Regions from separate parts of the Janthinobacterium darwini genome, predicted to be linked through region 1. Evidence: predicted binding sites of a transcription regulator. Region 1 holds the regulator's gene; each other region holds the start of a gene.

Evidence for each region. Region 1 encodes sigma-54, which starts transcription at its own class of promoters, with help from an activator protein. Its sites were predicted from a motif close to TGGCANGNAANCTGCTTT; they were not measured.
Region 2: the regulator sigma-54 is predicted to act here: its motif matches at 2,712-2,729, upstream of urtA (urea ABC transporter substrate-binding protein).
Region 3: the regulator sigma-54 is predicted to act here: its motif matches at 2,856-2,873, upstream of pepA (flocculation-associated PEP-CTERM protein PepA).
Region 4: the regulator sigma-54 is predicted to act here: its motif matches at 2,002-2,019, upstream of adh (aldehyde dehydrogenase).

What each region holds. Positions count from the first base shown of each region.
Region 1 is NZ_JBNYXX010000005.1:77,751-82,349, forward strand. It holds gene ACQ4WZ_RS23575 (KdsC family phosphatase) at 1-33, shown strand, start outside; gene lptC (LPS export ABC transporter periplasmic protein LptC) at 79-690, shown strand; gene lptA (lipopolysaccharide transport periplasmic protein LptA) at 716-1,309, shown strand; gene lptB (LPS export ABC transporter ATP-binding protein) at 1,309-2,064, shown strand; gene ACQ4WZ_RS23595 (RNA polymerase factor sigma-54) at 2,069-3,547, shown strand; gene hpf (ribosome hibernation-promoting factor, HPF/YfiA family) at 3,617-3,976, shown strand; gene ACQ4WZ_RS23605 (enoyl-CoA hydratase/isomerase family protein) at 4,113-4,599, shown strand, end outside.
Region 2 is NZ_JBNYXX010000001.1:1,040,523-1,045,121, reverse strand. It holds gene urtB (urea ABC transporter permease subunit UrtB) at 1-1,269, opposite strand, end outside; gene urtA (urea ABC transporter substrate-binding protein) at 1,406-2,659, opposite strand; gene ACQ4WZ_RS04770 (DUF4349 domain-containing protein) at 2,860-3,648, opposite strand; gene ACQ4WZ_RS04765 (transglutaminase-like domain-containing protein) at 3,665-4,276, opposite strand; gene ACQ4WZ_RS04760 (DUF2760 domain-containing protein) at 4,533-4,599, shown strand, end outside.
Region 3 is NZ_JBNYXX010000001.1:961,059-965,657, reverse strand. It holds gene ACQ4WZ_RS04395 (DEAD/DEAH box helicase) at 1-944, shown strand, start outside; gene ACQ4WZ_RS04390 (acyl-CoA thioesterase) at 1,032-1,490, opposite strand; gene ACQ4WZ_RS04385 (hypothetical protein) at 1,572-1,940, opposite strand; gene ACQ4WZ_RS04380 (hypothetical protein) at 2,070-2,207, opposite strand; gene ACQ4WZ_RS04375 (hypothetical protein) at 2,448-2,618, opposite strand; gene pepA (flocculation-associated PEP-CTERM protein PepA) at 2,949-3,782, shown strand; gene ACQ4WZ_RS04365 (nitroreductase family protein) at 3,861-4,599, opposite strand, start outside.
Region 4 is NZ_JBNYXX010000009.1:9,207-13,805, forward strand. It holds gene ACQ4WZ_RS26845 (TonB-dependent receptor family protein) at 1-606, opposite strand, end outside; gene ACQ4WZ_RS26850 (beta-propeller fold lactonase family protein) at 811-1,767, shown strand; gene adh (aldehyde dehydrogenase) at 2,106-3,626, shown strand; gene ACQ4WZ_RS26860 (DUF779 domain-containing protein) at 3,680-4,075, shown strand; gene ACQ4WZ_RS26865 (PQQ-dependent methanol/ethanol family dehydrogenase) at 4,129-4,599, shown strand, end outside.

The DNA.
Region 1 (4,599 bases):
TATGCGCGCGTCATGGCGCCGTTCCTGGAATGAGGCGTACCGCCTCGCCGCCAGTGATATTTGAAAGAGTGAATTCCTATGCGTAAGCCAGGAGGCGCCCATCGCTGGCGCATGATTTTTACCGTGCTGGGGGCAGTCGTCTTTGCGCTGGGCAGCTTTTGGCTGCTGGAAGTGATGAACAAGAATGGCCTGGACATCACGGCCAGCAAGCATCAGGATGAGCCAGACTATTTCATCACCAATTTCAGCCTGGTGCGCATGGACTTGACGGGTAAGCCCAGCTATATCGTGTCGGGCACCAAGCTCACCCATTTTCCGCTGGACGATTCATCCGATATCGACCAGCCTTTCGTGCGCAAACTGTCGCCAGGCATGCCGCCGATGAACATGAATGCGGAACTGGCGCATATCGACCAGGACAATACCCGGCTGCAACTGCACCGCAATGTCGTGATCGACCGCGTGGCCAGTCCGAAGTCACAGAACCTGACGGTCAAGACGGAAGCGCTGACGGTGTTCCCGGATGAGGAAAGAATGGAGACGAACGTGCCTGTCGATATCTTGACGGGCGCCTCGCGCATCAATGGCGTGGGCATGAAGGCCAATAACGCCACCGGCGTGGTGGAAGTGCAGAATGCGCTGCGCATGGTCCTCCCGCCGAAACCGCGCCCGGCCGCGGCGGCAAAATGACAGAATGAAACAAGGAAACCATACTATGAAGAACATCTTGCTATTGACTCTATTCTCGACCATTTGCTCGCTGGGCATCGTGGGCACGGCACATGCCGAGAAAGCCGATTCCGAGAAGGAAGCCATCATCACGGCTCGTAGCGGCCACGTCGATGACGTCAAGCAGGTGCGTACCCTGACGGGCGATGTGGTGCTGGTGAAAGGGACTCTGACCATGAAGGCGGGCCGGGCCCTGATCACGGAAGACCCGCAAGGCTACCAGTTCATCACTTTCTGGGCCGATCCTGGCAAGCTGGCCACCTTCCGCCAGAAGCGCGATGGCGCAGGCGACCTGTGGGTGGAGGGCGAGGCGGAGCGCGTGGAATACAACAACAAGACGGAAGTCGTGAAACTGTTTTCCAAGGCCAAGTTGACGCGCCTGGAAGGCACGAAGCCGACCGACGTGGCCAACGGCGCCTTCATCTCGTATGACAGCCGCAAGGAGGAATTTGCGATGGAAAATTCCGATAGCGGCACCAGCACCCCCGATGGCGGCAGCGTGCGCATGGTGATCCAGCCGAAGCCCAAGGCACCGGCGGCGGAGAAAGCGCCGGCCACGCCCGCGTCAGGAAATAAATAATGGACAATACTCGTTGCGGCAGCACCCTGATCGTTCGCGGGCTGCAAAAAACCTATGGCAAGCGGCAAGTCGTGCATGATGTCTCGCTGCAAGTCGAATGCGGAGAAGTGGTCGGGCTATTGGGGCCGAACGGCGCCGGCAAGACCACCTCGTTCTATATGATCGTCGGCCTGGTGCCGTCGGACGGCGGCAGTATCGATATCAGCGGCGTGGATATTTCCCGCCTGCCGATCCACCGCCGCGCGCAGATGGGCCTGTCGTATCTGCCGCAGGAAGCGTCCGTGTTCCGCAAGCTGACGGTGGAAGACAATATCCGTGCCGTGCTGGAAATCCAGACCGTCGAAGGCCGTCCCTTGAAGAAGGCCGAGATCGAGGAGCGCCTGGATAAATTGCTGGCCGACTTGCAGATTGAAAAATTGCGCGAGAATCAGGCGCTGTCGCTGTCTGGCGGCGAGCGCCGCCGCGTGGAAATCGCCCGCGCGCTGGCCACCGACCCCCGTTTCGTCCTGCTCGACGAGCCGTTCGCCGGTGTCGACCCCATCGCCGTGATCGAGATCCAGCGTATCGTGCGCTTCTTGAAGGAGCGCAATATCGGCGTCCTGATCACCGATCATAATGTGCGCGAGACGCTGGGTATCTGCGACCGTGCCTACATCATCAACCAGGGCTCGGTGCTGGCGTCGGGACGCCCCGACGACATCATCGCGAACGAGTCGGTACGCCGGGTCTATCTGGGCGAACACTTCCGTATGTGAGCCAATGAAACAATCATTGCAGCTGCGCACTTCGCAGCACCTGGCACTGACGCCGCAGTTGCAGCAATCGATACGCCTGTTGCAATTGTCTACACTGGAATTGCACCAGGAGCTGGAGCAGTTGCTGACGGACAATCCCTTGCTCGAACGCCTCGACGATCCGCTCGACCGTTCGCTGCGCCTGCTGTCCGACGGCGCCTTGAGTTCCACGGCCGCGCCGGCCGAAGCACCGCCCCAGCCGCCAGGCCAGGAGGCACCCGCCGCGCCGGCCGAAGCGGAAACCTTTGATGGCGAGGCTGGCGACAGCCCTGCCGCAGCGGAGGGCGGCGACAGCGACTGGAGCGAGGCGAGCAGGGGCAAGGCGCCCGACGACGAAGATTCCCGTCCGCAACTTGAAGCCCACCACTGCACCTTGCGCGAACACCTGATGGAGCAGATGCGCGTGACGGTGCTCGAGTTGCGCGACCGCGCGCTCGTCGAGCTGATCATCGACGCGCTCGACGACAATGGCTACCTGGAAGAGTCGCTCGACGACATCCTGGCGCGTTTGCCGGAAGAGCTGGAAATCGACGCTGACGAGATGCGTACGGCCTTGTCCCTGTTGCAAAGTTTCGATCCGCCCGGCGTGGGCGCGCGCAACGCGTCCGAATGCCTGGCGCTGCAAATCAAGCGCTTGCCGCACATCGCCATGGTGACGCGGCGCATGGCCCTCGTCATTGTGGAAAAACACCTGGCCTGGTTTGCCCAGCGCGATTTTAACAAGCTGAAAAAAGCCCTCGATTGCGATGATGAAGACTTGCGCGAAGCGCAGACGGTGATTCGCCAGTGCAACCCGCATCCGGGTGCCGTGTTCGCCTCGGACGTGTCCGATTACGTGGTGCCCGACGTCGTCGTCAAGCGCGCGCGCAATGGCTGGCAAGTCACACTGAACAACGACGTCATGCCTCGCCTGCGCGTCAACGCCATGTACGCCAACTTGCTCAAGCAGGGCAAGGGCGAGGGTGCCATGGGCGCACAGTTGCAGGAAGCCAAGTGGCTGATCAAGAATATGCGCCAGCGCTTCGACACCATCCTGCGTGTAGCGCAAGCGATAGTAGAAAGACAAAAGAACTTTTTCTCGCATGGGGCCGTTGCCATGCGCCCCCTTGTGCTCCGTGAAATAGCTGATACACTGGGTTTACACGAGAGTACTATCTCGCGCGTAACAACTCAAAAGTACATGCTGACCCCGCACGGCATGTTCGAGTTGAAATATTTCTTTGGTAGCCACGTCGCCACCGAAGCGGGGGGCGAAGCGTCATCGACGGCGATACGGGCATTGATCGTGCAACTGACAGGAGCAGAAGACCCTAAAAATCCTTTATCCGACAGTAAGATTGCGGACATGCTGGGGGAACAAGGCATGGTGATTGCGCGACGTACTGTTGCCAAATACCGGGAAGCGTTGAAAATTCCGCCAGTGAGCCTGCGTAAGTGTTTGTAAGTTTTTTTCGGTTCCTCTGCGGGCCGGATACGATGGACCGCACGAACCCGATCATCTTTAGGAGTGTGTATGAATCTCACCATCAGCGGACATCATCTCGAAGTCACACCAGCCATCCGTGAATACGTACAAACGAAGCTGGAACGCGTGAAACGGCATTTCGATCAAGTCATCGATATCGCCGTGATTCTGACCGTGGATAACCTCAAAGAGAAAGAAAAACGTCAAAAGGCCGAAGTCAATTTGCGTCTGAGTGGCAAAACTGTCTATGTGGAAAGTCTGGCGCACGACCTGTATGCCGCCATCGATATCCTGATCGACAAGCTGGACAGGCAAGTGATGAAGTACAAAACCAAAGTGCAAGGGCACGGTAAAGAGGCGATCAAGCATCTGCCAGACAACTCGGAAGAAGAATTCGCCGCCGCCTAAGCGGCCTGCGACTTTCAACTGGTTGTGATCAACTAAGGGCGCACATTGCGCCCTTTTTTGCGCCCGTAGCTGTTGAGCGCTATGTTCCCCTCACAGGCGCTAGAATGTGCCCGTTCTCACTTCTATTTACTTTGCCATGAGCGACTTCGTCCAGACCTCCATCCGCAACCGCACGGGCCACATCGTGCTCGACCGCCCCAAAGCCCTGAATTCCCTGTCGCTGGAGATGGTGCGCGCTCTGAGTACCGTTTTGCTGGCCTGGCGCGACGATCCGCAGGTGGACGCCGTGGTGATCCGTTCCAGCAGTGAGAAAGCCCTGTGCGCCGGTGGCGACATCCGTTTCTTTTACGATGCAGGCCTTGCCACACCGCAGGGCGGCAGTGCGTTGCTGGAAGATTTCTTTACGGAAGAATATGCTTTAAATCATGTAATCCACTTCTATCCGAAACCGTATATCGCCGTGATGGATGGCGTGGTGATGGGCGGCGGCATGGGCGTGGCGCAGGCAGGGCCTGGCAACCGCCTGCGCATTGTGACGGGCCGCACGCGCATGGCCATGCCGGAAGTCAATATCGGCCTGTTTCCCGACGTGGGCGGCAGTTATTTCCTGTCTCGCCTGGCCG
Region 2 (4,599 bases), on a different contig from region 1:
GCCCGTGGCCACGCCCACGCAATCGGCCATGCGGCGGTTTTGCGTCACGGCCCGCACGAACAGCCCCAGGCGCGTCTTGTTCAGGATCAACCACACTGCCACGACGACGACGATGGCGAAGGCTATGATGGCCAGGCGGTTGTACGGCAGCACGAGGCCGCCCAGCACGCTCACGCCGCCCGACATCCAGGCCGGGTTGGCCACTTCCACGTTTTGCGCGCCAAAGATCGTGCGGACAAGCTGCATGAGGATCAGGCTGATGCCCCAGGTGGCCAGCAGGGTTTCCAGCGGCCGGCCATACAGCCAGCGGATCACGGTGCGCTCGAGCACCATGCCCACCAGTCCGGCAACAAGAAAGGCGGCCGGCAGCGCGGCCAGCAGGTAGGCCTCCTGCATGCCGGGCAGGTAGGTGCGGAAAAACAGCTGGCACAGATACGTCGTGTAGGCGCCTATCATCAGCAATTCGCCGTGCGCCATGTTGATGATGCCCATCAAGCCGAACGTGATGGCCAGTCCCAGCGCGGCCAGCAACAGCACGCTGCCCAGGGAAATGCCATAGAACACATTGCCGGCGAATTCCATGCGCGCCACTCTAGCCTTGATCTGGCGCATAGTCTCGATGGCGGCCAGCTGCACGGCTTCGTCCGGCTCGCCGTCCTTTTCCAGCATGGCTTGCAGCACGGGCAGCAAGCGCGCATCGCTGCTGCCGGCCAGCGCCTGCACGGCGGCCTTGCGCGTGGCGGCGTCCGGCGCATGCAGGTTGGCGCTGGCGATCAGCACCTGCAATAGCTGTTTAATGTCAGCATCGTTTTCCCGCGCCAGCGCCTTGCGGATAAGGGGGATTTGCGCGGGGTCAACGGCCTTTTGCAAGGCTTGCGCGGCCGCCAGGCGGGCGCTGCGCTCAGGCGCCAGCAGCTGCAAGCCGGACAAGGCGCCCGCCACGGCCGCGCGCAAGCGGTTGTTAACCATCACGCCATCGAGGCCATCGGGCAGCGGAACGCTCTGGCCGATGGCCGGGTCATACGCCTGCTCGCCGTCGACGACATACACCTTGCCGTCCGGCCCGGCATACAGGCCGTCGTCCTGCAAGGCTTGGAGCACCTTTGCAGCCTCGGGCGTGGCCAGGGCGGCGATCTGGGCGACGGCAGCGACCCTTGCGTCAGAATCGTCTGCAGCCAGCGGTTTGAGCAGTTCAGGAGAGATGGCGGCCTGCGCCAGCGAGGACAAGAACAGGCAAACGAGGACCAGCAATTTGGGGATAAGCTGCATATGCATAGATACCATGTAGTAAAGCCGATGTCTTGATAAGTATCCTTCCCCCATAGGCAAGGACAAGGGTCAGACCCGGCGGGTCTGACCCCAGCTCTTTGCCTGGGGTTGCGATGACCATTCGACGCGCAAGCGCCTACAGCTTTTGCTTGCCCTCATTGCCCTTGATAAAGGGGCTCCACGGCTGGGCGCGTATCGGCTCCTTGGTTTTCCACACAACATTGAATTGCCCATCAGCCTTGATTTCGCCGATCATCACGGGCTTGTGCAAGTGGTGGTTGGTCGGGTCCATGGTCAGGGTAAAGCCAGACGGCGCCTTGACGCTCTGGCCGGCCATCGCGGCGATCACCTTGTCCGTGTCCGTCGATTTGGCTTTTTCCACCGCTTGCGCCCACATGTGGATGCCCACATAGGTCGCTTCCATGGGGTCGTTCGTCACCACCGAACCCGCGTTCGGCAACTTTTGCGCCACCGCATACGCTTTCCACTGCTTGATGAAAGCCGTGTTGACGGGGTTCTTGACGGATTCAAAATAGTTCCAGGCCGCCAGGTGACCGAGCAAAGGCTTGTTATCGATGCCGCGCAGCTCTTCCTCACCCACGGAAAACGCAACGACGGGGACGTCCGTGGCTTTCAAGCCCGCATTGCCCAGTTCCTTGTAAAACGGCACGTTGGAATCGCCATTGATGGTGGAAATGACGGCCGTCTTGCCGCCAGTGGAAAATTTCTTGATGTTGGCGACGATGGTTTGATAGTCGGCGTGGCCGAACGGCGTGTAGACCTCGCTGATATCGCTATCCTTGACGCCTTTGCTCTTCAGGAAGGCGCGCAATATCTTGTTGGTGGTGCGCGGGTAAACGTAATCCGTGCCCAGCAGCACGAAGCGCCTGGCGCCGCCGCCATCCTTGCTCATCAAGTATTCCACGGCGGGAATCGCCTGCTGGTTCGGCGCGGCGCCCGTATAAAACACATTCTTTTCCAGCTCCTCGCCTTCGTATTGCACCGGATAAAACAGCAGGCTGTTGAGTTCCTTGAACACGGGCAAGACGGATTTACGGGACACGGACGTCCAGCAACCAAACACCACGGCCACTTTATCTTGCGCCACCAGCTGGCGCGCTTTTTCCGCAAACAAGGGCCAGTTCGACGCCGGATCGACCACGACGGCTTCCAGCTTCTTGCCCAGCACGCCGCCCTTGGCATTGATCTCGGCGATCGTCATCAGGGCCACGTCTTTCAGCGACGTTTCGGAAATGGCCATGGTGCCCGACAGGGAGTGCAAGATGCCCACCTTGATGGTGTCGGCGGCCAGGGCCGCCTGCATGGTGATGGACGTGGCCAGGGCCAGGGCGCCGGCGGCGGCCGCTTTCAGGATGATGCGTCGTGACATGGGGACTCCTGTGATGTATTCGTGGGGGACGGACTGGGCATACGATGTTGTTAAAGCAGAATGCATGCCAGCACCAGCAGGCGTCCGCCATGGTGCACACGGCCATCACCGCACGAAAAAAAACCTGGCTGCACAAGGACTGTGCAGCCAGGTTTCAAATTGCCGTAAAACGGTGCGCCGGACGCATTAATCCTTGCGCTTCAATCCTTGCGCGACACGCCCCGCAAGCGGCGCCAGCCCTTGCGGCCCAGCGGAAACAGCAGCACGAAAGCGATCAGCCATGGCAGGATATACGCCATGGCCGTGATGGCGTTGGCCACGCCTTCCGACAGGTTTTCCGTGAAATTGCCCAGTGCGCGCTTGACGGGGCGCCAGAACGACTGCTTGCCTTCGGCACTGATGGCCACGTTCAGCAAGTCCGTATCGATGCGCTGCATCAACAGCGCATTGACCGCCGTCGCCTGCTCCAGTTCCACTTGCACGGTGGCCAGTTCCTTGGTCACCTTGATCAAGGCATCGACGTTCACGCCCGAGCGTTTTTCCAACTCCTGCAATTGCGCCTGGTATTGCTTGAGCATTTCCAGGCGTTTCTTGCTATCGAGCACAGGACGGCCCAGATCTTCCACCTTGGTGCCCTGGCTGGTAACGTCGCCTCCGGCCGCAACCAGCGCCACGAGCTTCTTGATGCCGGCCGGCTTGGCGCGCATGCTGATGCGCGCATGCACGTAACGACCGCCGTCTATGCTCGAGTCGAGCAGCAGACAGCCATTGTCCGTATCGGCCTTGCAGGCGGCGACCACTTTTTCATACAGGGGCCGCACTTGCGCTTCGTTCGTATCGACGCCGACATTGTGTTCATACGCAAGAAACTCGCTGCCTTTTTCCTTGCCGTCGAGACGCGCGGCACTGGACTGGCCCGCGCTCTCTCCCTTGCCGCCGCAACCGGCCAGCAGCAACAGGCTTATCAAACATAGGGATACTTTTTTCATGATTTCTTTCGTCGAGTTATTTGTGCCGCGGCAGCAATTGAATATCGGGCAAATGCGCGGCCACCTCCTGCACCGTGGCATAAACGGTCAAGGATGCCACCACCTGTGGCAGCGGTGCCGGCCAGATTTCAGGCAAATCGCGCTCCTCGGGCGCCAGCACGGGAAAGGCCAGCTGCTCCCGCGGCGGGGTGAAGGCGGCGGCGACACCGGGCTTGTTGCCACGCGCATCGATGCGGTACCAGCCAAACTCTTGCAGGTACACGGCATTCAAGCCATGCAGGCAAAACGGCGGCCCCACCTCGCCCACGGCCAGGCGCTGATAGCACAGCCCGGCCGGAATGCCATTGGCGCGCAGCAGCGCGGCCAGCAGATGGCTTTTCGCATAACAATAGCCCGTGCCATGCTGCAACACGTCAGAAGCGCGGCAAGTGACGGGATTGCGCTGGTAGTCCCAGCTGTGGGCAATCTCATCGCGCACGAAGGCAAAGCAGCGGGCCGCGATGGCGGCATCGCCCGACGCGCCGGCGGCCAGCTCGGCCGCCCTGGCGCGCACGGCCGGATGGTCGCTGTCTATGTAAGTGCTGCTGGCTAGATATATAGAAAAGTCGGGGGAAAAGTCGGTAGACATGGCGTCAAGGTCTTGCATAAAGATAATGCGCGATTCTAGTCGAAGCAGACCGAAATCGAGCGTTTCCTTGCGCAGGAACAAAGAAAATCCACGTTTCAGGCTCGCTGGGCGGGGGCCGGCGACTTTGGCGACGGCCCGGTAGCTGGTATCATTCGGGCAAACGCCAGCCGGCCCCATTGGGCCGGCGCATGCAACACCTTGCGAAGCGGTTCCGCGCCGCCGACGCCTCCCCTACAGATCAGAGAAACGAGTTCCTATGAGCACACCATCGTCCCACCCATCGTTCTGGCGCCGCGTCCCGCTGGCTTTCGGCGCCTTCTTCA
Region 3 (4,599 bases), on a different contig from region 1:
GCCGTCTGATCGACCACATGGATTCGGGCAAAATCGACTTCTCGCAACTGGAAATCCTGGTGCTGGACGAAGCCGACCGCATGCTGGACATGGGTTTCATCGATGACATCGAAAAAATCGTGGAAGCGACGCCAGAAGGCCGTCAAACCATGCTGTTCTCGGCAACGCTGGACGGCGTGGTTGGCAACATGGCCCGCCGCATCACGAAAAACCCGCTGGTCATCCAGATCGCCGGTTCGTCGAACAAGCATGAAAACATCACCCAGCGCGTCCACTTCGTCGACGATCTGTCGCACAAGAATCGCCTGCTGGACCACCTGCTGCGCGACGAAACGCTGGACCAGGCTGTTGTGTTCACCGCCACCAAGCGTGACGCAGACACCATCGCTGACCGTCTGAACATCGCCGGCTTCTCCGCTGCCGCCTTGCACGGCGACATGCATCAGGGCGCACGCAACCGCACCCTGGACGGCATGCGTCGCGGCCAGGTCAAAGTGCTGGTCGCCACCGACGTTGCCGCCCGCGGTATCGACGTACCGACGATCACCCACGTGTTCAACTACGATCTGCCGAAATTCCCGGAAGACTACGTCCACCGCATCGGCCGTACCGGCCGCGCTGGCCGCAATGGCCTGGCCATCTCGCTGGTAAACCACGCTGAAGGCATGAACGTCAAGCGTATCGAGCGCTTCACCAAGCAATTGATCCCGGTCAATGTCATCGAAGGTTTCGAACCTAAGAAAACGGCGTCGGCACCACGCTCGAGCGCCCGTCCAGGCGGCTGGAAACCAGGCGACAACCGTGGCGGCGCGAAGCCAGCGCAACGCACGTTCAGCAAGCCAGGCGCACCACGCAAAGATGGCGCACCTAGCACCGGCGGCGGCTACAAGGGTTCCAACCCGCGCAGCACCGACGGCGCACGCCGCAGCTACGGCGACCGTTAATCACGGCGCCATGCCGCCAGTAGGCGGCACGCAATAAAGAACGGCCACCAGATCACTCTGGTGGCCGTTTTTTTATGCCCGCCGCCCTTATTTCTTCGACACCCTCTGGCGCGACAGCTTGCGCAGCTTGGCTTGCTCAAAGCGCAGCTGCTGCTCCGGCGTTTCCAGCACCAGCGGCGGCACGGCCACCGGCTTGCGATTGGCGTCCACGGCTACCATCGTGAAATAGCAGCTGTTGGCATGGCGCACCAGGCGCTGCTGGATGTTTTCCGTCACCACGCGGATGCCCACTTCCATCGAGGTCGTGCCCGTGTAATTAATCGAGGCGAGGAACGTCACCAACTCGCCCACGTGGATAGGCTGCAAGAACATCACCTGGTCCACGGACAGGGTCACCACATAGCTACCCGAATAGCGGCTGGCGCAGGCGTAGGCGACGCTGTCGAGGTATTTCAGGATGGTGCCACCGTGCACGTTACCGGAAAAATTGGCCATATCGGGCGTCATCAAGACCGTCATCGTCAGTTCGTGGGCCGACCAGTTCATCGCACTGTCCAAAAGTGTTCTCCAAGGGGGAAATAAAAGTGAGGGGATGTGAAAACCGGCCCCAGGGGCCGGCTGCAGACCTTACAGGCCCAGGGTGTCGATATCGGCCAGCGAGTCGCGGCCCTTGTCGGAAATGTCGTGGCCCTCGCCTTCCGCGCGCGCCACGATGTGGGCTTTCTTGCCCAGGAAATAGGCCACGTCCGAGTCCAGCTTGGTCAGCGGATCGACGGCGACAGCGCGCAAACCCATGATGCAGCGGCGCAGGAACAGCAGCTGTTGTGCTTTCTCGGTGATGGACAAACGGCCATCGCGTGCATAGCTGAGCAGCTTCAGGCCGGACAGGCGCTTGGCATTGCGGGCAACGCAAGCACTGGGGCGCTCGGTCTTGATGCCGCGTGCAACTTGCTCCAGCGCGTCATATTCATCGGTTGTTAATTTCTCGTTCTTCATTACTTTTCCATAAAAGGCCAGGTGTTCGGCCCCCATGGTACGCGCCCCGCTGCGCATCGGCAACAGGCAACGTGATTCAGTCGCCGCCCGCCTCACGGACGGCGTGCTGAAAATGCGCGTGGCGCGCGCTTATTTGTAGGTGCGCAGCAGCAGCCATGCCAGGCCGCAACCAGCCACAGCGCCCGCCAGGGCCAGCGCTGCGAGGTTTTTGCTGGTGATCACAGGGCGCCGGCCCAGGTAGATTTTGTTATGCAAGGAATTGCCCATGATGGTCTCCTGTACAAGAATTTTTATGATGTCTCATTATAAGAACAGAATCGTGACGGCCGCATGACACACAGCAGTTAGCGCTCCATTTGTGTCCACCCGGCAACGTTTATTGGCATTTTTGTTGTTTAAATGGCGCGGCGATCCCGCCGCCCGCGCAATCCATTTCCGACTAGAAATAAACAGCGCGCCGCAGTGGCATGCCAGCCTGGGTGCGCCCGGGTGCGCGACGACTTGCTCTTAACCCATCTTGACGGGCGGCGGCGGCGGCGTCGGTTCCTCGACGGGTACGGGATCCATATGCGGCGGCTGTTCGGGCGGCGGCGTCAGCGGATCGCCTTCTGGCGGCGGGATATCCGGTTCAGGCGTGCTGTGCGCACGCAGCGGGGCAGGACGGAATTGTGATGGCATGGTGACCTCCTTTGCCCCACTGTAGCCGATGACGGAAAAGACTGGCGCCCGCGAGCCGCACTACTCAAACGTGAAAAAACTCCCGCTGCAGGACGCGCAATGAGCCTGCATTGGCCAATTGAGCTGTAATAAGCCTGCGCGTGTGAAGGCTGCGTAAAACGTCGATTTTTTTTACACAAACGCGAAAAACGGCAAGCCTGTTTTTATAAGCTGTTGAATTTAAATACAAATATTACATGGTACGAATTCTGCTCCAAGGGCGTATGAGGTTATCTGAGGCAGCCGCCACAGTGACCTGGTCCAATCAACCCTCACGCTGAAGGAAATGCCATGAAACCACTGTCCTCATTCCTGCGTTTCGCTCTCTCCGCGGCCGCCATCAGCGCCGCGCTGATCAGCGCTCCCGCACTCGCTGGTCCTTTGTTTACCGTCAACGAAGGCTCCGTCCCCGGTACCGCAGCCAATCAGGTTGTGGCCGACCGCATCAGCTTTGAATATCACGCGCGCGTCGAACAAACCATCGTTGGCGGTTTGGGTGGTGGCAACGACCCCTTCACTCAAACAGGCTTTCTGACCAAGGCCGCTTTCGGCAGCCCCACTGGCGGCAGCGTACCATCGCAATTGAATGCCCTCAATGGCTATGGCATATATGGCTTGTTTACCATTACCGGCCAGTCGGATACGCTGGCTGGCGGGATCCACGCCAACTTTCAAACCCTGACCATGACGCTGTACATCGACCCCAACCAGGACACGTCATTGTCAGTCAGTAACGTAGCAGGCTCGCCAGTGAATGTGGGCGGCGCCTCCGGGGATGACTATGCGATCGTGACCTACACGCTCGATCTGGGCGAAGCCCACATTTTCGCCGGCCTGGCCCAAGGCGACTTCAAGGCCTTGCTTAACGCCACGCTGACGCCGCAAGGACAGTTGTTTTTCGTCAATCCCAACCCGTTTTTCCCGCTGGAGTCCCTCAGCGGGAATACGAACAGCTTCATCGGTGGCAGCCTGACCAACAGTTTCATCGCGATGGCCGACGGTGGCGGCCTGGAATTATTTCAGGCAGCCGTACCTGAGCCAGGCACCATTGCCCTGCTCGGCATCGGCCTGTTTGGCCTGGGCATGACTGCGCGCCGCCAGCAAGGCGGGCAGCGCCAGGCTTGACATGCGATCGTCCTCTTGAAAAGCCGCCGATGTCCTCAGCGGCTTTTTTCGCTGCAGCCACCGGCAAACGCCTAGCGCTCACGCAGGCGTCCTCGCGTCGACCGGCGCCACCAGCAAGTCTTGCAGCGGCCGGCGCAATGAACGCGCCTGGGCCGCCGGGCCGGCGCCGATGCGGCCAAGGAACACGGCCCGCTCGACCACCACCACACCCAGCACGGCCTGGCATTGCAGCGCCAGTTCCTGCGCCAGCTCCAGCATGCCGTCGGTACGCGAAAAGGCCCGCCGTTCGCGCACATAACGGGAGAAGATCAGCGGTGTCAGTTCCGGCTGCAATTGCAGGCCCAGCTGCGTGGCCGTCAGCCAGAAGCGCTGCATGGCGCGGCCCGCCGCCACGTAATCGTCGATATGGCGCGGCGGCGCCTCGGCCAGCAGCGCGAAATGCGCAGCGCAGTACAGACCAGGCAACAAATCCATCTGCAGCCGGGGCGCGACGGTGCCCGCCAGCCAGGTATTGAAAAAATCCACGCGGCGCCAGCTGTGCATGACCCAGCGCATCAGCCTTGCCGTCATCGGGTCGACGCCCAGCGCCTGCTCCGGGATGCGGTCGTTGCTGAAGCGCGCGCCCCATTCGATCACGTCGCGGTGTACCTTGTGCGCTTCGGGCATGGTCAGGCGCAGCTTCGCATTGTTGAACATCAGGCGCGCACAGGCCAGACGCACGCGCCAGCCTTCGAACCACTGCACAGTGTAGCCAAGCGGCAAGCTGGCAAGCAGCGCGGCCTTTTCGCTGGCGCGCAGGGGGCGTGTGCTGAGCCGT
Region 4 (4,599 bases), on a different contig from region 1:
GCCGCCTGCCTGTCCTTGCGCCGTCAAGTCCACCTTGCTGGTGCCGTAGCTGCCGCCCGTCACATTCAATTCGACGGATGGGGGATTTTGCCCATCCTTGGAAAAGAGCTGGATCACGCCGCCCGAATGGTTGCCGTAGATGGCAGAAAATGGCCCACGCAGCACTTCGATGCGCTCCGCCGTGTCCAGGTTGAAGGTGGCGGCCTGGCCCTGGCCATCGGGCATGCTGGCCGGAATGCCATCGCTGATCAGTTTGACGCCGCGCACGCCGAAGGCCGAACGGGCGCCGAAGCCGCGTGAGGAGATTTGCAAGTCTTGTGCGTAGTTCTGGCGGTTTTGCACCACCAGGCCCGGCACGGCGGCCAGCGCTTCCGACGCGTTGACGCGGATTTGGCCCTCCTGGATGCGGGCGCTGTCGACTACATCGATCGAGGCCGGCACTTCCTGGCTGGGGTGGGCGATGCGGCTGCCGCTGACGACCACCATATCCATGACTTGTCCGGTGGCCAGGTCAGCGGACTCGGCGGCGAAAGCGTGGGGGGCGAGGGTGGCGCTGCCGGCGACAAACAGGCTGGCAATGGTGTTCAAGCGGAAACGATGCTGCATGCGGGTTCTCCAATGTGAATAAAAGCCTGCTTGGACGCGTGAGCGGCGCAGGTCTGCATAGTCTTATCAAGCAATATGCCTGCCATGTCTCCATTGGTGGGCTGAAATTATACGCGTGTCAGTGGCACGGCGTTTGCATGCAGCAATGTTCAGATGCGCCGATACCGCGCGCTTTCCCCTCGTTTTGCTATTGAAAAGGTGATTATGCCCAACTTCTTCTCGCGCTTGCGCCAGGTTTGCTGGCTGCTGCCTGTGCTCGCCAGCAGCGCCATCCAGGCCGCTCCGTTTGCCTATGTGCCCAATGAAAAATCGGGCACCCTGAGCGTGATCGACACGGCGACCGACCAGGTAGTGCGCCAGATTGCCGCAGGCAAGCGTCCGCGCGGCATCGCCGCCGACCCCACAGGACGGCAATTGTTTGTCACGGATGCCGCCAGCAGTGCCTTATTGCTGATTGACAATGAAGGCGGCGCGCCCCTGCGCACGGTGGCGCTGGGCAAGTCGCCCGAAGGCGTCAGCGCATCCCATGACGGTCGTTACGTGGCTGTGGCCGTCGAGGAAAACAATAGCGTGGCCTTGCTCGATGGCCAGACGGGTGTCTTGCTCGCCGACATCAAGGTGCAAGGGCGGAACCCGGAACATGCCGTGTTCAGCCCCGATGGGCGCTGGCTGCTGGTGAGCGCGGAAGAGGCCGAGCAAGTCGATGTCATTGATGTTGCGCAACGCCGCCAGGTCGCTTCCATCGCTGTCGGCCTGCGTCCGCGCGGCATTGGTTTCAGCCCCGATTCGGGCCGAGCCTATGTGGCGTGCGAACTGGTCAATGCCGTGTATGTGATCGACATGGCCGCGCGCAAGGCGATTGCCACCATTCCAGCGGGCAAGAATGCCAACGGTATCGCTGTCCATCCCAGCGGCAAGCAGGTGTATGTCTCGAACGGCACGGATGGCACGGTGATGGTGATCGATACGGCCAGCAATCAGGTCACGGCCACCATTCCCGTCGGCAAGCGCCCGTGGAATATGGCCATCACGCCGGACGGTGCCAAGCTGTACGTGGCCAATGGCCGCTCGAACAGCGTTTCCGTCATCGATACGGCCAGCGCGCGCAAGGTGGCCGATATTGCCGTGGGCGAATTGCCATGGGGCGTGGTGATTCGGTAGTGGCACAGGCGCAGGTGTTCCAGTCTGGCACACCTGTTCCATTGTGCAGCGGCGCAGGGGCGCAGCAACAGCACTGGCCCGGATTGGAACAGGGCGCCGCCACCTTGTTCAAAACCCAAACAGACCCACGCCCGCCTTTCATGCCCGGGGCAGGCGATGAAAAGCGGGCCGGGTTTGGCGCCACGCCCTTGTAAGCGGGGAAAAACCCGCTAAGTTTGTAGTGGGATGGCGAGCTGGCACGGCATTTGCGGAAGACTCCGTGTACTCACCCCATCTGTACCAGGACGTTTGATTTTAATTACAGCAATTCCATTCTAATTAACCCGATAGAGGACGACATGAATCTCGCAGACATCAGCAAACTGGGCGTAGCCAATCCCTTCAAACAACGCTATGACAATTACATCGGCGGCAAATTCGTTGCGCCAGTAAAAGGTGAATACTTTCCTAACATCACGCCCATCACGGGCTTGCCGTTTTGCGAAATCGCCCGTTCCACGGCGGAAGACGTCGAGCTGGCGCTGGACGCCGCCCATGCCGCCAAGGATGCCTGGGGCAAGACTTCACCTGCCGAGCGCGCCAACATCCTGAACCGCATCGCCGACCGCATCGAACAGAACCTGAGCCTGATCGCCACGGCGGAAACCATCGATAACGGCAAGCCGATCCGCGAGACGATGAATGCCGACATTCCGCTGGCCATCGACCATTTCCGTTACTTCGCCGGCTGCATCCGCGCGCAGGAAGGTTCCGTCGCGCAAATCGACGCGGAAACCTATGCCTACCACTACCACGAACCGCTGGGCGTCGTGGGCCAGATCATCCCGTGGAATTTCCCGATTCTGATGGCCGTGTGGAAACTGGCGCCAGCCCTGGCAGCCGGCAATTGCGTGGTCCTGAAACCGGCCGAGCAGACTCCCGCCTCCATCATGGTGTTGATCGAGCTGATCGGCGACTTGCTGCCACCGGGCGTGTTGAACATCATCAACGGTTTCGGCCTGGAAGCGGGCAAGCCGCTGGCGTCGAGCAAGCGCATCGCCAAGATCGCCTTCACGGGTGAAACGGGTACGGGCCGCTTGATCATGGGTTACGCCGCGCAGAACCTGATTCCCGTCACCCTGGAGCTGGGCGGCAAGTCGCCGAATATCTTCTTTGAAGATGTGATGGATGCTGACGATGATTATTTCGACAAGTGCCTGGAAGGCTTCACGATGTTTGCGCTGAATCAGGGCGAAGTATGCACCTGCCCATCGCGCGTGCTGATCCAGGAATCGATCTACGAGAAATTCATCGAACGAGCCTTGAAGCGCGTGGCCGCCATCAAGCAGGGTAATCCGCTCGACTCTTCCACCATGATCGGCGCCCAGGCGTCGCAGGAGCAGCTGGAAAAAATTCTGTCCTACCTCGATATCGGCCGCCAGGAAGGTGCCGAAGTGCTGGCCGGTGGCGAGCGCAATACGCAGGCAGGCGACCTGGAGGGTGGCTACTACGTGCGTCCGACCGTGTTCAAGGGCAACAACAAGATGCGCATCTTCCAGGAAGAAATTTTCGGGCCCGTCGTGTCCGTGACCACCTTCAAGGATGAGGCCGAAGCGCTGGCGATTGCCAACGATACCTTGTATGGCCTGGGCGCCGGCTTGTGGACGCGCGACGGTTCGCGCGCCTTCCGCATGGGGCGCGCCATCCAGGCGGGCCGCGTGTGGACCAATTGTTACCACCTGTATCCAGCCCACGCCGCATTCGGCGGCTACAAGCAATCGGGTATTGGCCGCGAAAACCACAAGATGATGCTCGATCACTACCAGCAAACGAAGAACTTGCTGGTGAGCTATAGCCCGAAAGCCCTGGGCTTCTTCTAAACCGGCACACGCGCCGCGCCCCTGGCCGGGCGCGGCGTGCAGAAAGGGATGCCATGAGTGCAGCAATTGCCCGGGTGGTCGCCACCGTAGCGGCGCTGGAAATGATGGACAAGTTGCGCCAGCGTCACGGACCGCTGATGTTTTTCCAGTCGGGCGGCTGCTGTGATGGCAGTGCGCCCATGTGTTATGCGCTGGGCGAGTTCGATGTCAGCGATACCGACATTTATCTCGGCAATTTGAATGGCACACCGTTTTACATGGGACTCGAGCAATTCGAGTACTGGGAGCATACCCAGTTGATTATCGATGTGGTCGATGGCAATGGCGGCATGTTTTCACTCGACAACGGCACAGGCAAGCGCTTCCTGACGCGCTCGCGCCTGTTCACCGATGAAGAGTGCGCCTTGTTGCATGCCCAGCCGCATGAACACGACAGAAAAAGCACCTGAGAGTTACACACACATACTAATAACAGAGGGAGATGATTGTGCAGAAAAAAATCATGGGGATCGTCGTCGGTTTGAGTGTCGCCTCGTTGGTCCAGGCGGCCGACGTGGGCAATGTCACCAGTGCCATGCTCGACAGCACGGCGAAGAATCCGTCTAGCGTCCTGTCGTTTGGCATGGGCACGCAGGGCCAGCGCTATTCGCCGTTGACGCAGATCAATGACAAGACCGTGGCCAAGCTGGTGCCGGCCTGGTCGTTCTCGTTTGGTGGTGAAAAACAGCGGGGCCAGGAATCGCAGCCGCTGATTCATAACGGCAAGATGTTTGTCACGGCCTCGTATTCGCGCATCTTTGCCGTCGACTTGAAAACGGGCGCCAAGCTGTGGAAATATGAACATCGCTTGCCAGACGGCATCATGCCATGCTGCGACGTGGTCAACCGCGGTGCCGCCCTGTACGGCAACCTGGTGATCTTCGGCACGCTGGACGCCTACCTGGTGGCGCTGGATCAAAACACGGGCAAGATC